4 regions of the Halomonas sp. AOP27-A1-41 genome follow, and region 3 is predicted to be linked to each of the others. Evidence: predicted binding sites of a transcription regulator. Region 3 holds the regulator's gene; each other region holds the start of a gene.
The links. The regulator FNR, encoded in region 3, switches genes on or off when oxygen is low (the NO sensors DNR and NnrR bind a similar motif). The targets are predictions, from matches to a motif close to TTGATNTANATCAA.
Positions count from the first base shown of each region.

Region 1: a site for FNR is predicted at 1,610-1,623, ahead of frdA (fumarate reductase (quinol) flavoprotein subunit). Genes of this name have one in related genera too.
Region 2: a site for FNR is predicted at 2,158-2,171, ahead of kdgD (5-dehydro-4-deoxyglucarate dehydratase). Genes of this name have one in related genera too.
Region 4: a site for FNR is predicted at 2,072-2,085, ahead of ACT3TC_RS02135 (YfcC family protein). Genes of this name have one in related genera too.

Region 1 is NZ_JBQSXT010000003.1:178,418-181,628, reverse strand. It holds gene ACT3TC_RS04050 (anion permease) at 1-1,463, opposite strand, end outside; gene frdA (fumarate reductase (quinol) flavoprotein subunit) at 1,741-3,211, shown strand, end outside.
Region 2 is NZ_JBQSXT010000004.1:90,456-93,666, forward strand. It holds gene ACT3TC_RS04610 (enolase C-terminal domain-like protein) at 1-1,025, opposite strand, end outside; gene kdgD (5-dehydro-4-deoxyglucarate dehydratase) at 1,134-2,051, opposite strand; gene ACT3TC_RS04620 (tripartite tricarboxylate transporter permease) at 2,500-3,211, opposite strand, start outside.
Region 3 is NZ_JBQSXT010000002.1:178,077-181,287, forward strand. It holds gene hemN (oxygen-independent coproporphyrinogen III oxidase) at 1-911, shown strand, start outside; gene fnr (fumarate/nitrate reduction transcriptional regulator Fnr) at 974-1,726, shown strand; gene ttcA (tRNA 2-thiocytidine(32) synthetase TtcA) at 1,713-2,624, opposite strand; gene ACT3TC_RS02995 (DNA polymerase III subunit epsilon) at 2,772-3,211, opposite strand, start outside.
Region 4 is NZ_JBQSXT010000001.1:477,736-480,946, forward strand. It holds gene ACT3TC_RS02130 (LysR family transcriptional regulator) at 1-342, shown strand, start outside; gene ACT3TC_RS02135 (YfcC family protein) at 400-1,788, opposite strand; gene ACT3TC_RS02140 (GFA family protein) at 2,419-2,841, shown strand; gene ACT3TC_RS02145 (DUF2784 domain-containing protein) at 2,905-3,211, shown strand, end outside.

The DNA.
Region 1 (3,211 bases), on a different contig from region 3:
CGCCAATAAAGGGCGCTTGGCAGATAGCCACTGCCATAGTAAACCGGGCTTGGGCCGGTGCCGTAGGGGGTAATAATGCCCATAAAGCCCAGCGTGGGGAGCAGCAGCAGGATAAACATCTGCATATCCAACCCTGCAATACCGGAAGCCGCCGCCAGCATCACCGGCAACAGGGCGGTAACGTGGGCCGTGACGCTGGCAAATAGGTAGTGCAGGAGATAGAAGATCACCGTGAGCGCCACCATCGCCATGACGGGATTAAAGTGGCTGATTTGTTCACCCACTACGCCACCAAACCAGTTGACGAATCCGACCTGGCTTAGCCCGCCTGCCAGCGCCACCAGCGTTGCAAACCACACAAAGGTATTCCAGGCGGCTCGATTGTCGAGGATATCGTTCCAGCTCACGATACCGGTCAGCAGCATGCAGCAAATCACCACCAGGCCTACCAGGGAGGCGGACACAACATCGCCCGCAAAAATCCACAGTAGTAGCGCAGAGACGACCATGACGACCAGCAGTATCTCGTGGCGAGTAAGCGCCCCCAGTTTGTTCAGCTCATCCCGCGCCCAGTTGGACACTTCTTCACCGGCTTTCACTTCTGGCGCGCAGAGCCAGTAACAGAGCAGTGGGACCAGCAACAGCAGCAGAATGCCAGCGGGCGCTACGGCGATAAACCACTGCCCCCAGTTAATATGGATACCGGTAGCGCTTTCTGTCAGAGCAATGGCCAACAGGTTGGGGGCAAGCGCGGTTAGAAACAGCGAGCTGGTCACACAGGTAGAGGTGATCGCTGTCCACATCAGAAAACTGCCCATGCGCTTCATGCTGGGGCCATTGGGCTGGGAGTCGTAAAGCGGCGGCAGATTGCGAATGACCGGATAAATGGTGCCCCCGCTACGCGCCGTGTTGGAAGGTGTAAAAGGCGCCAGCACCGCATCGGCGATCATTACCGCGTAGCCCAACGTTAATGTGCGCTTGCCCATGGCCTTGACCAGCCAAAGTGATATGCGCCTGCCTAGCCCGGTTTTTTCATACCCCAGCGCGAACATAAACGCGCCAAAAATCAGCCATACAGTCGAGTTGGTGAAGCCCGAAACTGCCCATGAAAAGGCCTGGTTGGCAGCATTAAAGCCTTCGGTCGCTAGCTGTTCGGGTGAAAACAGCACCCAGCGGGAGAGCAGCGCCACCAGAGTCACGCCGATTAACCCAATGACCGCGCCTGGCAAGGGTTCAAAAATCAGCCCAACCACACAGCCCAGAAAAATAGCGAAGAAGTACCAAGCGTGAGGGGCAACCCCCTCAGGCGTGGGTATCAACGCAACGATAATGGCCACTACAAGCGGCGCCAACAACTTCCAGTCAAATGCCGATTGCACGCTACTGTTCATATCAAGCTGCCCCCCTCTTATTGGCTGCGAAAGCAGCCGAATCTCTTCACTGCTATCGCGGTTGATTTTCATCTGCTTGCGGTTACATACGTTGCAGAGAATGGCGATAGCGACTAATAGTTAAAAATTGTAGTTGGAATTCTTTATTAAAATTAATAAATGAGAAATTAAACTTAACTACTCTTGTTAAAGCATCGCCTGTCTTAAAGGTGTATTTCTTGATATGCGTCAATAGAGCCTGGCATGTGGGGATAGCACGTACCTGGAGTGTGATAAGTTCAACCAAAAGACACCGCATCGAAGCGTGTCGCCACTACCGCCTTTGGCCTGGCTACAGAAAGGGAGCATCATGCAGCATCGAGATTTCGATATCGTGATTGTGGGTGGAGGCGGCGCAGGCTTGCGTGCCGCTATCGCCGCGGCAGAAAGCGCCAAGGCACAGGGCATTTCTCAAAGCATCGCTCTGATTTCCAAGGTCTATCCTATGCGCTCCCATACCGTTGCCGCTGAGGGCGGTGCGGCGGCGGTAACCAGCGAGGAGGATACGCATCAGGCGCATTTTGACGACACTGTGTCGGGTGGCGACTGGCTGGTTGAGCAAGGCGTGGTGGACTATTTTGTGCATCATGCCTACCAGGAACTGGTGCAGATGGAGCGCTGGGGCTGCCCCTGGAGCCGCAAGGAGGATGGTAATGTGCAGGTACGCCGCTTTGGCGGCATGAAAACCGCACGTACCTGGTTTGCCGCCGATAAAACCGGCTTTCACATGCTGCATACCCTGTTTCAAACCTCGCTCAAATATTCCCAAATTGAGCGCTTCGATGAGTATTTCGTCCTTGATCTTGCCGTGCACGAAGGGGCTGTCATCGGCGTAATTGCCCTTCAAGTGGCCACCGGCGAGCTTATTCTGCTGCGCGCCAAAGCCGTGATATTGGCAACAGGAGGTGCCGGGCGCCTGTTTCGCTTTAATACCAACGCAGGGATCGTGACTGGCGACGGGATGGCGATGGCCTATCGCCACGGTGTGGCGCTTAGGGACATGGAGTTTGTTCAGTATCACCCCACGGGCCTTCCCGGCTCCGGCATTTTAATTACCGAAGCGTGTCGTGGAGAAGGCGGTATTTTGCTCAATAAGGATGGCTACCGCTACCTTCAGGATTACGGGCTGGGCCCGGAAACCCCACTGGGCAAGCCGGAAAACAAGTACATGGAGCTGGGCCCTCGCGATAAGCTCTCACAGGCCTTTTGGCAGGAGCAGCAGGCGGGCCGCACTGGCACCTTTGGCGATAGCGATGTGGTCTATCTTGACCTGCGCCACTTGGGCGAAGCCTACCTTCTTGAGCGCCTGCCCTTTATCTGCGAGCTGGCTAAATCCTACATTAACGTTGACCCGGTCAAAGAGCCGATCCCTATCCGCCCGGCGGTGCACTACACCATGGGCGGTATTGAAACCAATCCCTACTGTGAAACGTCGGTTGCCGGGCTTTATGCGGCGGGTGAATGCGCCTCTGTTGGGCTGCATGGTGCTAATCGCTTAGGCTCCAACTCGCTCACTGAGCTACTGGTGTTTGGTCGTTTAGCGGGGGAGCAGGCAAGCCAGCGCGCGGCGCAAACCGAGTGGGCAGACATGCACCTTCTGGAAACCCAGGCTGCCCATCAGCAGGCAAAACTAGCGCATCTTTGTGATGGCGAGGGCAGCGGCGAGACGTGGGTGACGCTTAAGCATGCCATGGTGCAGGCCATGGAGAGTGGCTGCGGTATTTATCGTACCGAAGAGGGTATGCGGCAGTCGTTGGAGACGATTCGTGAACTGCGGGCGC
Region 2 (3,211 bases), on a different contig from region 3:
TTATTGGAGTGAGAACCCCAGGTCATACCATGGTCCTGGCAAAGCTGTGAAACTCGCACAGCGCCTGACAGTGTCCAGAAATGCGGGTCGGCCAGCGGTATATCCACCGAGCGCAGCATTAAAGCATGTGCCATTTCACGCCAGTTAGTCGCTACCATGTTAGTTGCCACAGGTAACCCGGTAGCATGACGAAATTCAGCAAGAATCTCTCGACCTGAAAAGCCTTGCTCAGCACCGCACGGATCTTCTGCATATGCAATGACGCCATGCAGATCCTTACAGAGATGAATGGCTTCATTTAGCGACCAAGCGCCGTTCGGGTCGATCGTGGTGCGCGCGTCAGGGAAAGCTTTATGCAGCGCCTTGACCGCTTCTATCTCCTGCTCACCCGGCAGTGCACCACCTTTGAGCTTGAAGTCTTTAAAGCCGTAACGATCATGAGCGGCTTGAGCCAACTCTACAATACGCTGGGGTGTCATCGACGCTTCATCGCGCTGGCGATACCACTCATGACTTACCCCACCTGTACCGCGGCGGAAGTCGAGCGGCGTGGCGTGACCATCGCCAATGAAGAACAAGTATCCCAACACTTCGACGCTATCGCGCTGCTTACCGTTACCCAATAGCTCAGCAACCGGTACGCCTAAGAACTTACCCATTAGATCAAGCAAAGCGGCTTCTAGTGCCGCAACCGCATTGATGCGCAACTCAAAGGTCCAAGACCCCTTACCGAAATCCTCGAAGTCAGCGCTACGGCCCGCATTATTGAGCGAGGAGACCATAGAGCGTAAACGGCTAATCGACTGCCCCACCACAAGCTCTCTTGCCTGCTCAAGTGATTGTTCAATCGTTGCACCGCCAGGGGCCTCGCCGACGCCAACGTTGCCAGCGCTATCCTTCAAAATAACCAGGTTACGAGTGAAGTAAGGCGAATGCGCCCCCCCGATATTGAGCAGCATGCTATCGCGGCCAGCAACAGGTATGACCCGCATTTCGGTTATTGTGGGAGTACTGTGACTTGGCATAAACACTTCTCCATCATTCTACTTCTTCAGCGCGTAACCATTTTAGGTGTCAGCTTTTAAAATCACGAGGGCGGCAAAACGCCAGCCCTCATGAACTAACAGAAATACTTAAAAAGACTTTGCTTTCTCAACCAGTTGCTTAAGCTGACCCATCTCTTGATCATTAGGCATAGTCAGGGGCGCGCGTACACTGCCGCCTGGGTAGCCCACGATGCCAGCTCCTGCTTTAACCAAGCTCACTGCATACCCCGGCGTGGTGTCGCGCAAAGTAACGAAAGGAATGAAAAACTCGCGGGTTACGTTCTTAACGAACTCACTGTCGCCTTGACGCATTGCCTTGTAAAACTTCACGGCCATCTCCGGCACGAAGTTAAAGACCGCCGAGGAGTAGGTGCTTACACCAATGGCCAAGTAAGCTTCAGCAATGATTTCTGCCGTTGGCACGCCGCCCACATAGGCCAAACGGTCACCTAGCGTTTTGATGGTGATGTTCAGCGTTTGCATATCGCCTTTACCATCTTTTAATCCGACCAGGTTATCGCAACGATCGGCTAACGCCTTGACACCATCTACCCCCAGATAACCGTTAGCACGGTTATAATAGATAACACCTAGCTCAGTTGCTTCACAAACACTAGCAGCGTAATCAACAATCCCGGACTGCGAGCACTCGGTAAGATAAGGAGGCATTAACAAAATGCCGTCGGCACCTGCTTCCTGGGCGGCTTTAACCTGTTCTTTCGCCAGCTCGACATTTTGGCCCGCACTCGCAATGACCGGCACATCTCCACCGATGGTTTCAACAGCCACCTTAACAATTTCACGATACTCGTCGATCGTAATATTAAAAAACTCACCCGTACCGCCAGCGACAAAGAGTGCGGTCACTTCATAATCTTTCAACCATAGCAGGCGCTTACGGTAACTTTCAGCATCAAATTTACCGTCAGCATCGAAATCAGTTACAGGGAAGGAAAGCAGGCCGTCAGAAATAGAAGCTTTAAGCGTCGCTTTGGAAAAGTTCATGGTAATCTCCTCATTTTTATACAGTAAGCGAACCTAGACGAGCGGTGACTCGTGTGGCTCAGTCATTTAGTACCGGGTTGAATATTTCAATATCATATAGCCAACATTGTCATACATCATACAAAGTTTCCTCTAGACTTTAGCCTAAGACGGTACTGAATGAGACAAGGTTATCGATCAGAACGTGGAGCTGATAACTGGCTAAGTAACTGAAAATTAATATTAATATCAAAAAACACTAGGCAGCAATGTGCAGATGAACCACGGGCCCTGTCTGAAAATTGCCAGGCTCAGCAATACAGCGTAAAAATCAGCTCAGCTAGCTCTTTAGTAAACTCCGCTTCTTTACCGATTTTACCTTGCTTTCACTCGCCAACTTTTCAGACAGAACCTAAAAACTTCCCAAGCATTAAAAACAACTTTTAAGGCTCAATTTAAAATTAATGCGCTAAAGCTCGCCCTCAACGGGGCTACGCCTTTGCTTAATTGCTGAATAGATTGACCAACATAAAAAAAGTGCTATTAACGCAAAAAAGGTTGCGCTAACAGGTCTTTCTAAAAACACCATCAAATCTCCCCGGCTTATCAACATGGCACGCCGAAAGTTTTCTTCCATCATCGGCCCCAAAATATACCCAAGGAGCAATGGCGCTGGTTCAAAACCCAAGATTAATAACACGCATCCAATAACGCCAAACACAGCCACTAGCATAATATCCATATTGGCATAATTAATGCTATAAACACCGATCACAATAAACAGAATAATTGCGGGGTAAAGTATAGGATAAGGTATTTTCAACAAGCGAACCCATAACCCCACCATCGGTATATTAAGTATCAAAAGAAGTAAATTACCAATTAAAAAACTAACAACTAACCCCCAAAACAAATCAGGGTTATCTGAAATAACATTAGGCCCTGGCGTGATGCCGTGGATTAAAAGCGCGCCGAGCATAAGAGCCATAACTGCATCACCGGGAATACCCAAGGTTAAAGTAGGTATAAAAGCAGATTGAGCTGCTGCATTATTTGCACTTTCAGGCGCAGTAATACCTTCTATCGCCCCTTTGCCGAATTTGGAAGGGTCCTTAGAAACTCTTTTCTCCAAGGCATAGGCTATAAAAGATCCTATTGACGTGCCCGTTCCTGGCAATATG
Region 3 (3,211 bases):
TAACCCTGCGCCACCTGCAGTCTTTGGGCTTCAACCGCCTGAGCCTTGGCGTACAGGACCTGGACCCACGCGTTCAAAAGGCGATTAACCGTCATCAGCCTCGCGTGCTTACCGAAACACTAATGGATGAAGCACACCGGTTGGGCTTTCTCTCGCTGAATCTGGATTTAATCTACGGTCTGCCCTTTCAAACGGAAAGGAGCTTCGCCAAGACGCTTGAACAGGTGATCGCGTTAAATCCGGCGCGTTTATCCGTGTTTAATTACGCGCATTTGCCTGAACGCTTCAAGCCTCAGCGACGTATCAGCGTGGATGACCTGCCAGGTGCGGATGAAAAGCTTTCGATTCTGCGTACGACCATCGACATGCTGACCGCTGCGGGCTATCAACATATTGGGATGGATCACTTTGCCAAACCCAATGACAGCCTGGCGGTTGCCCAAGCCAACGGCACCCTACAGCGCAATTTTCAGGGCTACTCCAGCCATGCCAGATGCGATCTTATCGGTCTGGGCGTGTCAGCTATTTCCCGAATAGGCGATAGCTATGCGCAAAACCCTACTGACCTGGCTAGCTACGAAGAGAACCTGGATCAAGGTCGACTGGCTACCGTGAAAGGCGTACGATTAAATCAGGATGACCTAATACGAGCCGACGTTATCGAACGTTTAATGTGCGATATGCGCCTGGATTTAGCAGCGGTTAGCCGGCAATGGCAGGTTAACGCCAACGACTACTTTGCCAGTGCGCTGGAAAGCCTACGCACTGCTGAACAGGACGGGCTAATCGTTCGCTTGGATGATACGCTTGAGGCGACGCCAATGGGCCGTTTACTGATTCGCCAACTGGCCATGGCGTTTGATGCTTACCTTCCGGGGCACTCAGGCCAACGCTACTCAAGAATCGTTTAACCGGCGGCATCAACGCCTGCGGTAGATAGCCATTTAGGCAAAAGAGAAACAGGGAGATAGTCATGCTACCCTCGACAAGCCAACGACGCTCGCTTCTTCAAGAAGCACGCTGCCAGACCTGCAGCCTAAGCTCGCTTTGCCTTCCACTAGCGCTTGAGCTTGAAGGCATGGGGCAGTTTGATGCCATCATCAGACGCCGAGCACCGCTGAAAAAGGGCGAAACACTGTTTCGTCAAGGCGACCGTTTTACCAGCGTGTATGCCGTTCGCTCAGGCAGCCTAAAACAGGTAACCAGCGAAGGTAATGGCAACGACCAGCTCACTAACTTCTTTTTGCCCAGCGAGCTTGTCGGATTGGACGGCATTGACGAAGAGCACTACCCAGGCAGCGTGATTGCCCTTGAAACCACCACCATCTGCGAAATCCCCTTTGACCGGCTGGACCTGCTTTCAGAGGAGCTACCAGAGCTTCGTGGTCAGCTGTACCGCAGTATGAGCAAGGAGCTTCGTGATGACCGACGCATGATGCGCCTGTTGTCGCGCAAAACCGCCGACCAGCGGCTGGCCAGTTTCCTACTGACGCTTTCAGAGCGTTTTCGGCGTCGGGGTTACTCGCCTTACAGCTTTAGGCTTTCAATGGCGCGTGCGGATATCGGCAATTATCTGGGGCTGGCGGTTGAGACGGTCAGCCGTATCTTGAGCCGTTTTCAGCAGCAAGACGTGGTGGCCGTCTCAGGGCGCGAGGTTAACATCCTCGATATGCAGCGGCTTATGGCGCTTGCTGAAGAGGAAGAGCCGGTGATTAGCTCACGTTAAATGCTTCAATACGCCCCGCCATTAGCGCTTCCTGTTTGGCTTCCAGTCCCGCAAAGTCAAACAGGTCGCGGTCGGCTAGCTGCGAAGGCGCGACGTTAGTGACCGCTTTAAACATGCTTTCCAAACGACCCGGATGCTTTTTGTCCCACTCGGCCAGCATTTCCTTAACGACCTGACGCTGCATGTTCGGCTGCGAACCGCACAGGTTGCAGGGAATAATCGGGAACTCCATCAGGCGCGAAAACTCCGCAATATCCGCCTCTTTACAGTAGGCCAGCGGACGAATCACGACATTCTTGCCGTCATCGGAAAGCAGCTTGGGCGGCATTGCCTTCAGGCTGCCGCCAAAGAACATATTGAGAAACAGCGTTTCCAGAATATCTTCACGATGATGACCAAGGGCGATCTTGTTGGCGCCAATTTCTTCGGCAAACCCGTAAAGCGACCCACGCCTTAACCGCGAACAAAGCGCGCAGGTCGTTTTGCCTTCCGGCGTTTTCTCCTTCACTACCGAGTACGTATCACGCTCCAGAATGCGGTACTCCACGCCGAGCTTTTCCAGATACCGGGGCAGTATATGCTCGGGAAAACCAGGCTGCTTTTGGTCCATATTGACCGCCACCAGTGAAAAATTCACCGGCGCATTGCGCTGCAGGTTGCGTAAAATCTCAAGCATGGTGTAGCTGTCTTTACCCCCCGACAGGCAGACCATGATCCGATCACCCTCATTGATCATTTGGTAATCGATAATCGCATTACCTACCTCGCGCCGCAGTCGCTTTTGCAACTTGTTGAATTCGCGTTTCTGTTTGGCATCCTCAAGCGCCGGCTGGCCTTGCAGGTCAGGCGTCGGTGCAACGGTTGCCGCGGCGGGGTCAAAATGATCAAGGTGTTGCATGATATAAGCACTGCCAATGGTAGAAGGAGCAGCCGCTATTCTAACAATACTCCCGCCGTTCACCCAACTGGCAAAATCACGTCATAACTATGGTCATAACTACGGTTATCAAGACGGCCATCTACACAGGCGCCACTACGCTAGAAGCTAACCCGACTGCGTCATATCACGCTGTAAGCGCATATACAGCAAGGCGCTTGCGGTGGCTTTACCTAACAACCTCTGGGTCGAGATAGCAGGCACTTGCCAGCAGGCCAGCGCCTCGGAAAATGGTTGGGAAGGCTCCACCAACGGGTGTAAACGGCGCAATTGGCGTTGATGCAGTTTGGCCACATCGACCTGAACATTAGGCAACCCAAACCCGAGGTGCGTTCTAAAGGCTCTATTAAGCATGCAAAACTGCTGGTCCAGTTGCCACCCGACCAGCGGCCGGTTGCCAATAAAATCGGTAAACGCATGCAGTGTCTCGGCACAGAGGGGTACCGCCGTGGCGGGATTGTAAAGCCGCTGATGCTGGCGCAGCGCCGTCTGGTCAACCGTTTGTGGGTCGGCAAACGTCGCCACCCACGCCTGGCTTGTGTGCACTT
Region 4 (3,211 bases), on a different contig from region 3:
GACTACCCGCTTACCATGTCGCTTAATGGCTCGACAATGCGCTATCTGTTTGATGTCGCCTGTAGCTTGTCCGGTATTAAGGTATTCCCAAGCTTCTCCTGCGATTCACTGGGCGCGACCTATACCATGGTCAGCGAGCATCCCAATATGATCGGGTTGTGTAGTGCCGTAGCGGTAAGCGGTAGAATGCATAAGGATGGGCTGGTTTTAAAGCCGCTACACGAGCCCCAGCTTTCTCAGCGAAGCCTTCAAGTACAGGTGATGGCTGAACGCTACCTGCCTGCTCATATCGAGGCGTTTTTAGTTGTTCTGGAAGAGAGTCTGACGGCCGTTGACTGTTAAGCGCAGGCCCGTTAGATGCCAAGCCACCCATTATGGGTGGCGTGAAAGCGAACTTGCTTAAAACGGGCCGTAGTTAATCGCAACGGCAACCCCGACAAACGCGCCGCCGATGACAATCCAAATCAATACCAGTGGTAGCACGAATTTGAACCACTCCACGTAAGAAACGCGGGCGATCGCCAGGCACGCCATCAAGGTGCCAGAAAGCGGAGTAATAATATTGGTAACGGCATCGCCCAGCTTGAAGGTGATGAAGGTCGACTGGCGGGTGACTTCCAGCATATCGCCAATCGGAACCATAATTGGCATCACGATAGCGGCCTGGCCGGTACCCGAAGTAATCAATCCGTTAAATACCAGGTTAAACACGTATAAAAGCTCCATGGCGACAATCTTGCCATGGCCATCTAAAGAGCTTGCGACGCTATGTACGAGGGTGTCGATGAGCTGTGCTTGTCTAAGCAGTACGATGACAGCGGCGGCGACACCCACAACCAATGCACCGTACATGACTTCGCTTGCGCCATTCATCAGGCGTTTTACAAAATCGTTGGGAGACATTCTGCCGATCAGTGCCGTGGCGATCCCCACCATTAAAAACGTGGCAGAGAGTTCAGTGATTCCCCATCCGAAGTTAAAACCGCCGTACAGAAAAAACACAAAGGAAGCGGCAAATATCAGCAGCACTAACTTATGCGAAAAGGTAAAGGGCGGCAGGGCGCCAGGCTCATGTGTGGCTTCGGTGTTATCAAAGGCGTCTGCCCCCATCACGCTATGAGCCGGGTTCTGCTTGATACGTTTGGCATAGCGGCAGATGTACACCGTGGTAACGGCCAAAAAGACAATAAAGATAACGCCACGATATATAAATCCGGAAAACAGCGGTAGCTCGGCAATGGTTTGCCCGGCAACGGTAACGGTCGGGTCAAAAACGCCTGCACCGAAGCCTGCGTAGGAGCCTAAAAAGATAATGGCCACGCCTACAACGGGGTCAAGCTTCATTGAGCGGGCAAGAAACAGTCCGATAGGAATAAAGGCAATGGCCAAGTTGGCACCTACCCCAACCGATGCAAGCGTTGAGAACGTAGCGCAAAAGATAAAAATAAGAACGTTTCGACGACCATTGGCCTTGCTAATGAGTTGGTGAATACCTGCGCTGATGGCGCCTGTTGACTCAATCACCTTGAGCACGCCGCCGACCATCATGATTAAGAAGATCAGCGGAGCCGCCGCCACCAGGCCTTTTTGAATAGCGGTAAACAGGTCCATTACATTCAGGGGCGCTGCAGTAATGTACTGAAAGCTATCGGTGGCGACCTGCGTCAGGCCATTGTTGTTGGTTCTTTCGTAGCTTCCTGCGGGAATTATATAAGAGGCGAGCAGTACCAGTACCATAAAGCTAAACAGGATGATGAACACATCCGGCATAGGGCGTTTTTTCTTCATTGTTTGTGCCTTTTCTGGCGCGCCTTTACTCAGCTTTGTTGTCATATTCGTCTTCGCGGTCAGAGGGTTATCGTTTTATTGGTGGCGCTACTCTAGGCAGTATGTGCGACTCAAACGCTCAACGACAAGTAAACCGTGTGTATGGCCGAGGGGGTAGGTGGGCCGAAGCGGTTTAGTGTGAGGCGTAGCATCGGGTGGTGACGTTTTGTGTACTTCCACGAAATAGGTTAGGTAGAAGGTCCATAGCGCCTGGTTCGCAGGTGGTGAAAGGGCCACCTTTATGTTGTTTTAAATCAACCTACCAAGGAAGCCCATGGCTAACAATTGTGCATTTATCAAATGTGTTTTCTATTTTAGGCAAGCACGCTTGGTAGTCAGAAGGAAGTATCCGAGCAACCCAATAAAGCCGCTAAACGGTCGATTAAAAATGCCCGCTCAACGATGTTTTATATCGCTGTAGATAACAGGTCTGCAGGCCGTATCGCGCAATTTTACGCGTTAACAGCGCATAGCCAAGCGGCCTGCTACTGTCTATATAGAACCTGCTACTGTCTATATAGAAAAGGTGGGGTTTAGGGTTCGCTCTATTAAGCATGAATAGACGGTGTTACGTATCTAACGGAGGATCATATGCAATCCAACATTGAGCATCGGGGTAGCTGTCTCTGCGGTGAAGTGCAGCTTTTAACTCATTTAGACAGTCACCATGTAGCGGTTTGCCACTGCAGCCTTTGTAGAAAGTGGGGTGGAGGGCCGCTGTTTGCGGTTGAGTCCCAAAACGAGGTGGATTTCCGGGGGGCTGAGCATATTGCTATCTTCAGTTCCTCAGAGTGGGCCGAGCGCGGTTTCTGCAAGCAGTGTGGGACGCATCTGTTTTATCGGTTAAAAGAGGGCGGGCACTATGCTATCCCTGTGGGGCTTCTGGAGGATAACGGCCAGTGGCAGCTTGAGGAGCAGATATTTATTGAGCAAAAACCAGCGTTTTACTCGTTTTCTCAAGCTACCAGAGACTTAACCGGTGAGGAGGTTTTTGCTCAGCATACTGGCAATTAAGAGGTTTCGTGGCCACCGCAAACACTGGCTACCTCCTCTGCCTATGCTTCACTTGGGAGAGATATGGCTCCTTCACTACTTCTGCTCATGGCGGATACGATATTAGTCGTTCATGTGCTGTTTGTTGTCTTTGTCGTCTTCGGGTTGCTGGCTATTTATGCCGGTTATTTTTTAAGGTGGCGATGGGTGCGAAATAAGAAATTTCGTATTTTGCATTTGTCCGCTATTGGGTATGTAGTGGTGCAGTCCTGGTTGGGCGCGGTTTGCCCGCTTACTACGTGGGAAATGGCCTTGAGAGCAGAGGCCGGTACAGCAACCTATACGGGGTCCTTCATTCAGTACTGGTTGCAAAGCCTGCTTTACTACACGG